4 regions of the Alteromonas sp. BL110 genome follow, and region 2 is predicted to be linked to each of the others. Evidence: predicted binding sites of a transcription regulator. Region 2 holds the regulator's gene; each other region holds the start of a gene.
The links. The regulator sigma-54, encoded in region 2, starts transcription at its own class of promoters, with help from an activator protein. The targets are predictions, from matches to a motif close to GTTGGCACGNNNNTNGNNT.
Positions count from the first base shown of each region.

Region 1: a site for sigma-54 is predicted at 1,653-1,671, ahead of D1814_RS05530 (DUF1328 domain-containing protein). Genes of this name have one in related genera too.
Region 3: a site for sigma-54 is predicted at 1,904-1,922, ahead of glnA (glutamate--ammonia ligase). Genes of this name have one in related genera too.
Region 4: a site for sigma-54 is predicted at 1,283-1,301, ahead of D1814_RS15525 (BON domain-containing protein). Genes of this name have one in related genera too.

Region 1 covers NZ_CP031967.1:1,263,711-1,266,919, reverse strand. Annotated here, with positions in the region: gene D1814_RS05535 (catalase) at 1-1,454, shown strand, start outside; gene D1814_RS05530 (DUF1328 domain-containing protein) at 1,717-1,884, shown strand; gene D1814_RS05525 (DUF4235 domain-containing protein) at 2,005-2,250, shown strand; gene D1814_RS05520 (TetR/AcrR family transcriptional regulator) at 2,383-2,961, opposite strand; gene D1814_RS05515 (NAD(P)-binding protein) at 3,086-3,209, shown strand, end outside.
Region 2 covers NZ_CP031967.1:916,434-919,642, reverse strand. Annotated here, with positions in the region: gene rapZ (RNase adapter RapZ) at 1-224, opposite strand, end outside; gene ptsN (PTS IIA-like nitrogen regulatory protein PtsN) at 310-753, opposite strand; gene hpf (ribosome hibernation promoting factor) at 767-1,054, opposite strand; gene D1814_RS03975 (RNA polymerase factor sigma-54) at 1,085-2,566, opposite strand; gene lptB (LPS export ABC transporter ATP-binding protein) at 2,640-3,209, opposite strand, start outside.
Region 3 covers NZ_CP031967.1:2,755,678-2,758,886, forward strand. Annotated here, with positions in the region: gene D1814_RS11875 (DUF4124 domain-containing protein) at 1-190, opposite strand, end outside; gene glnA (glutamate--ammonia ligase) at 428-1,837, opposite strand; gene typA (translational GTPase TypA) at 2,296-3,209, shown strand, end outside.
Region 4 covers NZ_CP031967.1:3,593,287-3,596,495, forward strand. Annotated here, with positions in the region: gene D1814_RS15520 (endonuclease/exonuclease/phosphatase family protein) at 1-889, opposite strand, end outside; gene D1814_RS15525 (BON domain-containing protein) at 1,336-1,935, shown strand; partial or broken gene D1814_RS15530 (polysaccharide lyase family 7 protein) at 2,541-3,209, opposite strand, start outside.

The DNA.
Region 1 (3,209 bases), 350 kb from region 2:
GTACAGCTATAAACCCTACTACGCTAACGTCTAGCAATGGTGCGCCCGTTGCCAATGACAATCAAAGTCGAACTGCAGGCCCACGTGGCCCGGTTACTTTCGACAATCACTATTTGTTCGAGAAGCTTGCGCACTTTAACCGCGAGCGAATTCCAGAGCGGGTTGTTCACGCTAGAGGCAGTGCAGCGTATGGTACTTTTACGCTAACCAAAAGTTTGTCTGATTATACTATTGCCGACTTCTTGCAAAAAGAAGGGCAAAAAACCAATGTGTTCTTACGTTTTTCTACTGTAGGTGGGGGGCAAGACTCAAGCGATTACGCTCGGGACCCTCGTGGTTTTTCGGTGAAGCTTTACACCGAACAGGGTAATTGGGATATGGTCGGCAATAATACCCCCGTATTCTTCTTACGAGATGGTATTAAGTTTCCTGACTTTATTCACAGTCAAAAGAAAAACCCGCGCACTAACTTGCCTGACCCGCAGGCGGTCTATGAGTTTTGGGCGAACAACCCACAGTCATTACACCAATCAACGATTTTGATGTCTGATCGCGGTATCCCGCTTTCATATCGTCACGTGAATGGTTATAGCTCACATACTTTAAGCTTTTGGAACAACGCAGGTGAGCGCTATTGGGTGAAATGGCACTTTAAAACGAACCAAGGTATTAAAACGCTAACTAATGAAGAAGCGGCGAAAATGCCTGCCTTCGGTGCCCAGCAGGACCTTGTCGAAAGTATCGATAACGGTGAGTTCCCATCGTGGACAGTGAACGTGCAGATCATGACTGAAGAGGAAGCCCGTAAATATCATATCAATCCGTTTGATTTGACTAAAGTATGGCCTCACAGCGATTTCCCATTAATTGAAGTAGGACAATTGGAGTTAAACCGCAATGTTGATAACTACTTTGCAGAGACTGAGCAAGCAGCGTTCGCGCCGAGCAATTTGGTACCGGGTATTGGTGCGTCGCCAGACAGAATGCTTCAAGCGCGACTAATAGGATATCAAGATGCACACAGATACCGCATAGGAGCCAACTACAACCAAATACCGGTAAATGCGCCACGTTGCCCGGTACACAATTATCAACGTGATGGTGCTTTTGCAGGGATTAACCCAGCACTTGCGGGGAGCGGGGCAAACTTCTACCCAAATAACCGTGCTCGCATTGGTGAACCTGCTGAAATGTCAGAGGTACAAGAGCCACCAATGCCACTAGAGCAAGATGCGTGGTTAGACATTTATGATAACCGTGATGAAGACAACTACTCTCAGGCTGGAGATCTGTATCGCATTATGAGTGAAGATCAAAAGCAGCAGTTGGTAAACAATATTGCGGAAGGTCTAAGCCAAGCTACGAAGGATGTACAGGAAGCGATGTTTGTACAATACGAATTAGCCGATAGCGACTATGGAGCACGGGTAAGAAAAGCGGTGGCGAGCAAGTAGCATATACGGGGATCAGAGTAAATTAATGCAACATTACTCTGATCCTTTTTATTCGAGAAATATTTACAATTTTAAAGGTAAGAAAGCCTGCATATTTTGTAATAAGAGTTACGGCAGTGATAAAACGCATTCCCTTTCATTAATTATCATCAGCCTGTAAGCCTTATGGGCTCTACAATAGCTAAGATGAATTTTCAAGTAGGCCCATGGCTTGCTACTAAAATATTAAATGACTTTAACTGACGAAATAAGGAGATATATTATGTTACGTTGGGCTTTAATATTTTTAGTTGTCGCATTAATTGCAGCGGTTTTAGGGTTTGGTGGAATTGCCGGCTCTGCAGCGGGTATTGCCAAAATTATATTTGGTGTTTTCGTTGTTTTACTGATTATTTCAGTTGTCATGAATCTGGTTAGGGGCAAAAGTTAAGTCACGACCGGATTTGAACTTCATATTACGGACAGAAAAAGACAGCTGTCAGTCGTTTAGCAGTAGGCGGCTGTTTTTTAACTTTAGTAACATCAGCGGATAGAACTACCGGAGAACACCATGAGTAATAAAGAACTCATTACGAATGTGGGCATTGGTCTCGCCGCAGCGTCTGCAGGAATTCTCGCGAGAAAAACGCTCCAAAAGTCTTGGGAAAAGGTAGCTAAGCAACCTGCACCTAAAGATAAAAAAAGTGAAAATACAGACCTCAAAGAAGCCGTTACTTGGGCTGTTATATCGGGCATTGGAGCAGGTGTTGCAAGAATGGCCGTTCAATATGGACTAGACAAGCGTAATTCAAAATAGCACAAGAAGATTGTACTACAGGGTAGTTAGCGCGAAGGCATAAAACAGAGCATTAGCAAAATCAAACCGCGCCAGCGACTTTATTTGCTCGATGCTATGTGGGCTCACCTCACAAACGCTTTCCCTTTTGCATTATTGCGTAGCGACTAGGGCGTAAACGTGTAGGCGAATGGCTTGCAGCGCGCGTTCTTTCCAATTGTTCCAGGTAATACGGTTGCTAATTTCATGCTGGTTCAATGTAATATAGCCGTGATTAAGCGCCCAGACCTGCATCGCTACATCTTGTTTTTCTTCGACAGACAGGTCTTTTTTTATCAACGCAGCGGTAAGCTTAGTTAGTGAAATAAAGGCTTTTTCACCAGCTTCTATTGCTTCATCTGAAGGGGTATAGTCTTTCAAGTCGGAAGCGAAAATTAGCCGGTAATGAGCTGCATGGGTTTCTGAAAACGTTAAAATACGCTCACAGCCATTAATCACTTTTTCTGCCGCAGTATTACCATCCGCCGCCAGCATTTCACGCTCTACAAGCTCGAAACCTTCAATATAAAGCGCATCAAGAATGCCTTGTTTACCTTTGAAATGGCTATAAATGCCAATAGTTGACATACCCGCGCCTTCAGCAATAGCACGCACGCTAAGTGCATTTGTACCGCCTTTCAAAAACAGCGCTGAAGCAGCATCTAAGATCTTTTGTCGCGTATCTTTTTTCATTTACACATCATTTACATGTTGCGCAATATAACATCGTTATGTAAAGTTGTTTAATAACGCTGTTATATTTCTAGGTTTAACACTTAACCTGCCTGCCCGCAGGTTATTCATAAGGACACTATATATGAAAACTGAGCAATTAACCTGCGATTATTTGATAGTAGGCGCTGGTGCTGTAGGTATGGCATTTGCCGACGTGTTGTTGCATGAAACCGATGCCAACATATTGATTATAGATAAAAACGCTA
Region 2 (3,209 bases):
GGAAGGTAGTCTAGAATCTCTACCAGGTCGTCTGGATTTTTGGGAAGATTCCTAACATCAATACTTACCGCAACTTGGTCGTATTCATCAACAACAGTATGGGTGAGGGTGGGAAGCAAATTTACTGGGATATTATCAACACAGTAATAACCTAAGTCTTCTAATGCGCGAAGTGCGACAGACTTACCAGACCCCGAACGACCACTGATTATGATCAGCTTCACCTAAATTCTCCCTTATATTCTGGGTTTTATCACATACACGCTGTTGAATTGAGCGCTTATCTCGTGATGTATAAGCGCATATTATTTAACTTAATGCAGAAATAATCTCGTCGCTAGTTGTCGCACGACGTATTGTTTTAATTGTCTCTTTGTCGCTTAGCTTACCGGCAACGGTAGCCAATGTTTGAAGGTGTCCTTCGGTTTGCTCTTCAGGAACGAGCAGCGCAAAAAATATATCTACAGGCTTTTCATCTAGGGCATCAAAGTTGATAGCTGGTGTGCTAGTTACAACTATTGCTATTACCTTTTCAAGACCAGCGAGGCGACCGTGGGGGAGTGCAATGCCGTTGCCAATACCCGTGCTACCCATACGTTCTCGAGCCATTAAGCTATTTAAAACGGTTGCCTGGTCGATGTTATCGTTTTGCTTGGCAGCGATATCAGCGATGATCTCAAGAATTCGCTTTTTACTATTACACTGAACCGCACACTCGGTGCGGTCCAGACTTACGATGGCTTGTATATCCATGCTCAATTAACTACTAATGTTTTTTCAGTTTTTCCTTATGCTTGATTACCTGCCGGTCGAGTTTATCAACCATGCTGTCAATCGCCGCATACATGTCGGTATTTTCTGAGGATGCGAATACTTCAGCGCCACTTAAATGAACGGTCGCTTCGGCTTTTTGATTTAATTTTTCAACGTTCAGGATGACATGCACATTAGAAATGTGATCAAAGTGACGTTCAAGTTTGCTGAACTTCGTATCGACATAATTACGCAAAGAGTCGGTGATTTCGACATGATGACCAGTAAGGTTGATTTGCATATTTCGTCTTCCTTATATTGTTGAGCCCGTTTAAATAAGGCTCTTGCGTTGGTTCGACGGCGGGATCGATAACGATTCCCGGTATTTTGCTATTGTTCGCCGAGCGACTTTTATGCCTTGCTCAGCCAACAACGAAGCAATCTTGCTATCACTTAGCGGCTTACCAGGATTTTCCGCAGCCACTAACTTCTTGATCAATGCCCGAATCGCTGTAGATGAACATTCACCACCTGACTCGGTTGCAACGTGGCTTGAGAAAAAATACTTCAATTCGAAGATACCACGGGGCGTATGCATATACTTTTGCGTTGTCACACGCGAAATAGTCGATTCGTGCATATCTACCATTTCTGCGACATCATTAAGCACCATTGGTTTCATCATTTCCGGGCCGTGCTCAAAAAAACCCATTTGCTGCTGCACAATGCAATTTGCAACCTTCATTAAGGTATCGTTGCGAGATTCAAGACTCTTGATGAACCACTTAGCCTCTTGCATGTGTGAGCGGATGAATTGTGAATCGCTACTGTTCTTAGCACGGCGACTCATGGCTGCGTACTGTTGGTTTACGCTTAATTTAGGCAGGCTATCGGGGTTCAGCTCAACCACCCAACGGCCATTTTTCTTAGTTACTGAGACATCGGGAATAACGTACTCAGGCTCTTTAGTAACTAAAGCACTACCTGGGCGAGGATTCAAGGTTTGAAGTAAACGCATTGCTTCACGTAGCTGATCTTCTTTCAATCGGCTCTTACGCATTAGCGTGCGATAGTCTTTACTGCTTAGTAAGTCTGAATATTCCTCAATAAGCTGCTTCGCTTCAGTAAGCCAAGGTGTGTCCTCTGAAAATTGGCGCAATTGCACCATAAGACATTCTTGCGGCGTACGAGAACCTGATCCAATAGGGTCGAACATTTGAATGCGTTTAAGCACGCACTCTATTTCGTCCATCTCAATAGGCTCTTCTAAATCATCGTCGTTGACAGCTTCTAAGATATCGTCAAGGGTAACAGTTAAGTAACCTGATTCATCAATGGAATCAATGATTGCTGTGGCAATGGCGCGGTCGGTATCTGAAAAATGAGTGAGGCGCATTTGCCAAAGCAAATGCTCTTGAATATCTTCGGTAGTCTCACCTTGGAAAATCTGTTCATCATCATTAGATGGACCCGGTGCGGGTGCAGAAGAAGCGGAATAATACTCATCCCAAGTGCTGTCGATAGGTAGCTCATCGGGAAGATCATTCTTCTCTAGTGCATCACCAGCTTCAAGCGTATCGCTTGAGGCAGAAGCAGTCGCTTCAGCACCACTATCATCACTCTCGACATTGTTCTTTTCTACTGGCGGCTCGTCGTTACCTTCTTCCACCTCAAGTAGCGGATTAGAGTCGAGTGCTTCTTGAATCTCTTGTTGGAGATCAAGCGTAGAAAGCTGCAGAAGCTTGATGGCCTGCTGCAACTGAGGTGTCATTGTAAGTTGTTGGCTAAATTTTAGCTGTAAAGATGGTTTCATCTACGTCTTATTTAAATGCTCTAAATTGAATATACCAGAGCGAAACTGAAAAATGACAATTCGGTTACACTAACTATAGCCTGAATTGTTCGCCTAGGTATACATCCCTTACTTTCTGATTACTTAAAACCTGTTCTGCTGTTCCTTGCGCAATAAGCTCGCCATGACTCACAATGTACGCTTTTTCGCAAACATCCAATGTTTCGCGCACGTTATGGTCCGTGATAAGGATACCAATCCCCCTATCGCGAAGATGCTGTATTATCTTCTTTATATCATTAACTGATATTGGATCAACACCAGCAAATGGTTCGTCTAACAAAATAAATTGTGGTTTTGCTGCCAAAGCTCGAGCAATCTCTACGCGACGACGCTCTCCCCCCGACAAACTCATCCCCGTACTATTACGTATATGGTTGATATTAAATTCATCAAGTAGGGCATCTGCTTCTTCTTCTTGCTGTTGTGAATTTAAATCTTTACGGGTTTGCAATATGGCCATGATATTTTCATGTACCGTAAGCTTTCTAAAAATTGATGCCTCTTGCGGGAGGTAGCCTATACCGCGGCGTGCACGCTCATGCATAGGCTGGTGAGTAAGTTCATTATCATCAATTTCAATCTTACCTTTGTCTAAGTTGAC
Region 3 (3,209 bases), 1.8 Mb from region 2:
CTTTATAGATTGTTTTAGTCGAAGAAGACGAGGAAGTTGATACTGGGGCGCGTGGTTCCTCGGTTGCTTGTGCTTGATGCTGCCCATTGTTTTGATCTTGAATTAGCGAAGCGGCTTGAAGGGGGAACATTCCATTACTGCCACCTAATAGTAGTGAAGCTAAGCAGATGTATCGCATCATGTTTTGCACGTATGGTTTCCTAATCAATCTATTTTGAAATTGCCAACCTAGTACTTTTTTACTTTCGGGCTGTTGCTACATCATTTAAGCGATACCTAAATAAGGGGTAGCCCCTCGCTCACAGGTCTAAATAGGCTATCCTAGGTGATGCTTTTTAGCGTAGACCTAAAGACATAGTAGTTAATTGGAAAGCATAAAAAAAGCCCGCAAAGCGGGCTTTAGTATTTATCGCTATACAGAGTGTTATTACACGCTGTAGTACATGTCAAACTCAACTGGGTGAGTTGTCATGTTAAGTGTAGTTACTTCTTCAGACTTAAGGTCGATGTATGCATCAATCATGTCGTCAGTCATAACGCCACCTGCTTTAAGGAAGTCACGGTCGTTATCAAGTGCTTCAAGCGCCATTTCAAGAGAGCTTGCAACAGTAGGAATTTCAGCCGCTTCTTCTGGTGGTAGATCGTACAAGTCTTTATCCATCGAGTCGCCAGGGTGGATCTTGTTTTTGATACCGTCAAGGCCAGCCATTAGCATTGCAGAGAATGCAAGGTAAGGGTTAGCTGTTGGGTCAGGGAAACGTACTTCAATACGACGCGCTTTATCGCTAGTTACGTGAGGAATACGAATTGATGCAGAACGGTTACGCGCAGAGTATGCAAGCATTACCGGCGCTTCGAATCCAGGTACTAAACGCTTGTAAGAGTTAGTAGAAGCGTTAGCGAAGGCGTTGATTGCACGCGCGTGCTTAATAATACCACCGATGTAGTAAAGTGCTTCTTCAGAAAGACCTGCGTATTTGTCACCTGCGAAGATGTTAACGCCGTCTTTAGAGATAGACTGGTGACAGTGCATACCAGAACCATTGTCACCCACAAGTGGCTTAGGCATAAAAGTAGCAGTTTGGCCATATGCATGTGCAACATTATGTACAACATACTTATACACCTGGATTTCATCCGCTTTCTTAACTAGCGTATTGAATTCACAAGCGATTTCGTTTTGACCCGCTGTCGCTACTTCGTGGTGGTGAGCTTCAATTACAAGGCCCATTTCTTCCATAACCATACACATAGCAGCACGAATGTCATGAGCAGAATCTACCGGAGGTACTGGGAAGTAGCCGCCTTTAACGCCAGGGCGGTGAGCCATGTTGCCGCCTTCAAATTCTTCACCTGAGTTCCACTTTGCTTCTGAAGAGTCAATCTTGTAGAACGAGCCTGCCATATCTGTGTGGAAACGCACGTCGTCGAAAAGGAAGAACTCTGGCTCTGGACCGAAGAAGCATGTGTCGCCGATACCTGTAGATTTCAAGTACTCTTCTGCACGGCGAGCAACAGAACGTGGGTCACGCTCGTAACCTTCCATTGTAGAAGGCTCAACAATGTCACAACGGATATTTACTTGTGTTTCTTCTGCGAAAGGGTCTACAACGCAGCTGTCTGCGTCTGGAAGAAGAACCATGTCTGATTCGTTGATGCCTTTCCAACCAGCAATTGAAGAACCGTCGAACATTTTACCTTCTTCGAAGAATTCTTCATCAACAACACTTGCAGGAATTGATACGTGTTGTTCTTTACCCTTAGTGTCGGTAAAACGTAAATCTACAAACTTCGCTTCACTTTCTTTAATCAGTTCTAATGCCTTATCTACTGACATCGTGTCCTCCAGGTTTAATGTAAAAATGCGGAATGATCAGCTTCACTCCAACAGTGGCAAAAGTGAAAGCGATTATCATGCCATTTACAAGCAAGCCGAATTTTGCGGCATGGACAGGCATATATCACTTCCATTTGAATTGTTGTGCACTATTAATGTGCATGGTTGCCCCATTGCGGTGCTTAATTGTTACTTTTATGTCATCTAGCCTAGATCACTTTCTACCTCACCACCACCGTATATGATCAATTCGGTGCAATTGGTCTGATTATTTTTTGAACTGAAGAGGTAATTACAATAAAAGTAACTTCTTATCAAAAAAAGGTGCGCAAACGTCGTGGTTTTTCTGTACAATCCGCGCAAATTTCTCTATCTGCATTTTTTTGCAACAAATCTAATGCAGACTTATTCGATTCCCGAATTAAGTTGGCATCGATTTACACAGGCTCTATATAAGCATGAATACCACTGATATTAGTAAATTGCGTAACATCGCAATCATCGCCCACGTTGACCACGGTAAAACCACCCTGGTAGACAAACTGTTACAGCAGTCTGGCACCCTTGAATCTCGAGGCGAGCAAGAAGAACGCGTAATGGACTCGAACGACATCGAGAAAGAACGTGGCATTACCATCCTAGCTAAAAACACAGCGATTAACTGGAATGACTACCGAATCAATATCGTAGATACCCCAGGACACGCTGACTTCGGTGGTGAAGTAGAACGTGTAATGTCAATGGCTGACTCTGTACTTCTACTTGTAGATGCACAGGAAGGCCCAATGCCACAAACGCGTTTCGTAACGCAAAAAGCATTTGCCCAAGGCCTTAAGCCAATTGTTGTTATCAATAAAATCGACAAGCCTGGCGCACGCCCTGATTGGGTTATGGACCAAGTGTTCGACCTTTTCGACAACCTAGGCGCAACTGACGAGCAGTTGGATTTCCAAGTTGTTTATGCTTCTGCACTAAATGGCTGGGCATCACACGATGCAGACGAGCCTCAAGAAGACATGAATGCGCTATTTGAAACTATCGTTGAGCAAGTTTCTGCACCTGATGCAGACGTAGACGGTCCTTTCCAAATGCAAATTTCTCAGCTTGATTACAACTCTTATGTGGGTGTAATTGGTGTAGGTCGTGTTAAGCGCGGTTCAGTTAAGCCAAACCAACAAGTTACTGTCGTTACTGCTGATGGTGAAAAACGCAATGGTAAAGTTGGCTTAGTTTACGGTTATCTTGGTCTTGCTCGTCATGAAGTTGAATCTGCGCATGCTGGCGACATCATTGCTATTACAGGTCTTGGCGAACTTAAAATCTCTGACACTATCTGTGACCAAAATACGGTTGAAGCGCTTCCTCCACTTAC
Region 4 (3,209 bases), 1.8 Mb from region 2:
GTTCAGAGTGGAAAACGTGGTCCAGTGGCCACTTCACTAATGGGTACTTTGCATGGAAAGTATTGAAAAATCCTCGACCTTCTCTAGGATCTAACAGTCCGCTTATTTTCTTAAATTTTCTGGTAGTAGGTGACCATGCAACGTCATTCAAATCGCCAGCGACAATTATAGGTCCTTCTGTTTTGGCAATTTCTTCCCCGACTACGGTTAGCTCGATATCCCTAGGCTTAGCATAGGTATTTTCCGTTGGGCTTGGCGGTTTTGGATGAAGAAAATAAAGCAGTATATCTTTACCATAGAGGTTGATTTTTACCCTCATAGATGGCACATCGTCTTCAATCATAAAACGTAGTGTAGCCTCTTTAAATGGAATTTTACTGTACAGGTGCATACCGTAAAGATTCTCTAGGGGGCAAAATTTACGATAAGGATATTCTGACTCGATTTCGCTTATGCCTTTCTGCCACTTTTCGTTAGATTCAAGGGTGACCAGAAAATCGGGATGTTTATTGCGCACATGCTCAATGAGTTTGCGAAAATCATTGTTTGGCATATATACATTGCTAGAAAGCACACTTAGCTTTTGGCTTGAATCATCACTGCCTAGGCGTTGCACTTCACGCTTGTAAAGGGGAGTGTAGGGGATTATCCAGACAACTTGGTAAATTAAGCTAACAACTAGGCCCGCTATTTCGATTAGCGAAAGGCTATTTATTGGGGCGTAGTACGTTACTTTAAATGCGTGCCCAATAAGTAATAGGGAGATAATTGCAGCTATTTGAAGCCTTGGAAACTCCCACACTCTTACCAACCAGTGGGAAGAGGGGAGAAGTGGAGCCCAGCTTACGGCGATAAATAAAACCGAAGCAGCAGTGAGCGCAGTATCCATGTCTAGAAGGTCCTTGAATAAAACTGACAAAACACATCTTACCTAAACCAAAAAGTTAGTTGGCTTTGTAAAGGTTATGTGGATGATGATAAAACAATAGTTATAATTACGGCGGTTTCCTAAAATAAGTTTAACCTTACCTTTCTATTGAGCGTCAGTATCTGTGCATAGTTCTATGTATCTTTTTAATGTTAATTCCACCATGTTGTTTCCACTGTGTTATTTCCATAGGAACATTAAGTGGCAACTTATAAATAGCGTAATTTCCAAGGGGCATACACAATTTGCTTGTGTTAAGTAAAAAATTCTCGAAATCAGGCAAAGTTTGCAAACTTCAGAAGACCGATATAATCGAAGTCAATAATTAATCCATATAAAACAATAGGATATTAGGTTGGCAAGGTTTTAGCACCTGAAGTTGTGAGTTTCGACAAAGGAGAAATGTTATGAAACGTTCAATTATTTCTATGATTGTTGCTACAACATTAACTACAGCTGCTTATGCTGGTGATATGGACACAGACAATAAGTGGGAAAAAGGTGCTAAGGACGCATGGATTGACGGTAAAGCAGAAGCTACGCTGTTGTTCAATGGCAATCTAGATTCATTCGACATTAACACCGATGTGAAAGATGGCAATGTCGTTCTTACAGGTAAGGTTGAAAATTCTGTCGATAAAAAATTAGCTGAAGAGTTGGTAACTAACATCGACGGTGTTACTTCGGTAGACAACAAGCTTACTGTTGTTGCTGATAACGATATGCACAAAGAGATGTCTGACGATATGGAAGACACTGTAGATGAGGGCACAAGTGAATTGACTGACGCAAAAATTGCAACGGTAATTAAAACTCGTCTACTCATGGACACTGATATTTCAGGATTTGACATTGATGTTGACGTAGAAAACGGTGTGGTAACACTGACTGGCGAAGTTGATTCTGACGCTGAGCGTGACCTAGCAGTAGAAATTGCTAAAAATGCTTCTGATGTCAAAGACGTAGAGAGTGACCTACGTGTTGTTACTGAAACTGCAATGAACTAAAGTTTCTGTATCCGACATTACAAAAAAGGGGCATGCGCCCCTTTTTTCTTGCCTAACGTAAATTAGGTATACCGGTCAGCACATCGACTTAACTAATGTTTCCACTCTTCATCCAATAAGACAACTTCATCGTTTTCAGATTTAATTTCTTTACGGGACTCAGTGCCATTTTCTGCCACAAGATAAAATTCATAAATCGTAATATCAGTTCCGTATTGCTTACTTTCAATGATACGCCTAACTTGGTCAGAGTTTTCCTGCTTCTTGATAAGTGTTTTTACAGCGGAAGGTAAATCTTCCATAGTTAAATCCCGCTGTACTTCAACAATTTTCCACTGCTCTCCGTCTTGCAGCATATCGAATTCTATTTCATTTCCGTTAGCGTCTTCACCTTCAACATCAAGATATACATTACCGTGTTTGTATTCTTTCTCAACTTCTTGTATCGCAAAGTTAGGAGCAACACTTTTTATTGCTGTTAACGCGGAAGTAGGAATAGCATCTGTGGATATCGCTTCTTTTTTGTTTAGCGTAGCGCCAATCTTAACATTGTCGCTTTCCGCCACAGGTCTTTGCGTAATTAGGTTCGCTTTGAAGGTTTCAGTCGGTTCGCTGCTTTCACCTACCGTTAAGTTGGAAAACGCGACCTGTACATAGTCACCATTTTTCTTATCTTCTTCCCAGTTTCCTGTACCCATACATGCCGCGTACCAAAAGCCGTCATCATCTTTAGTGCTGCACTGGTTATAAGCGCCCGCTTTAAAATAATTCCAATCTAGCGTATAGCCGTAAGGATGATCGTGCTGGTCCAACTCACCATAAGCATTTACCCCATTGGCAAGATTAATAGCATAATTAACGGTTTTGTGTCCGTCTGATTTAAAGCTCAGGTACATTACATCACCGTGAACGTTCACTTCATAACTAAAGCTCTCGTTAAGTTTAATACCTTCGCTACCCGGATTTTCAGGATTGGTCCATAAATTTCCCCAAACTGGATAAGCAATGTCAGTACGGTTTTTATCATTTTTGGGCAAGTTACGCTCGTAAGTCCAAAACACAGAGCCCGTTTCATGCTGAGGCCACTTTTTGTAATAAATCTTGAGTGGCTCATTACCCCAACCAAACCCTTTAACCTTTTTCTTCCATTTACTAGCGTGTATCTGACCTACTACCACCGAAAAAGCTGGCGCTTTATCTGGGTATTTAGCTCTCGTAGCGACATGCTGCACTTTAAGCGTGGCATTTAATTTTCCGCCTACTTGAGCAAAGCG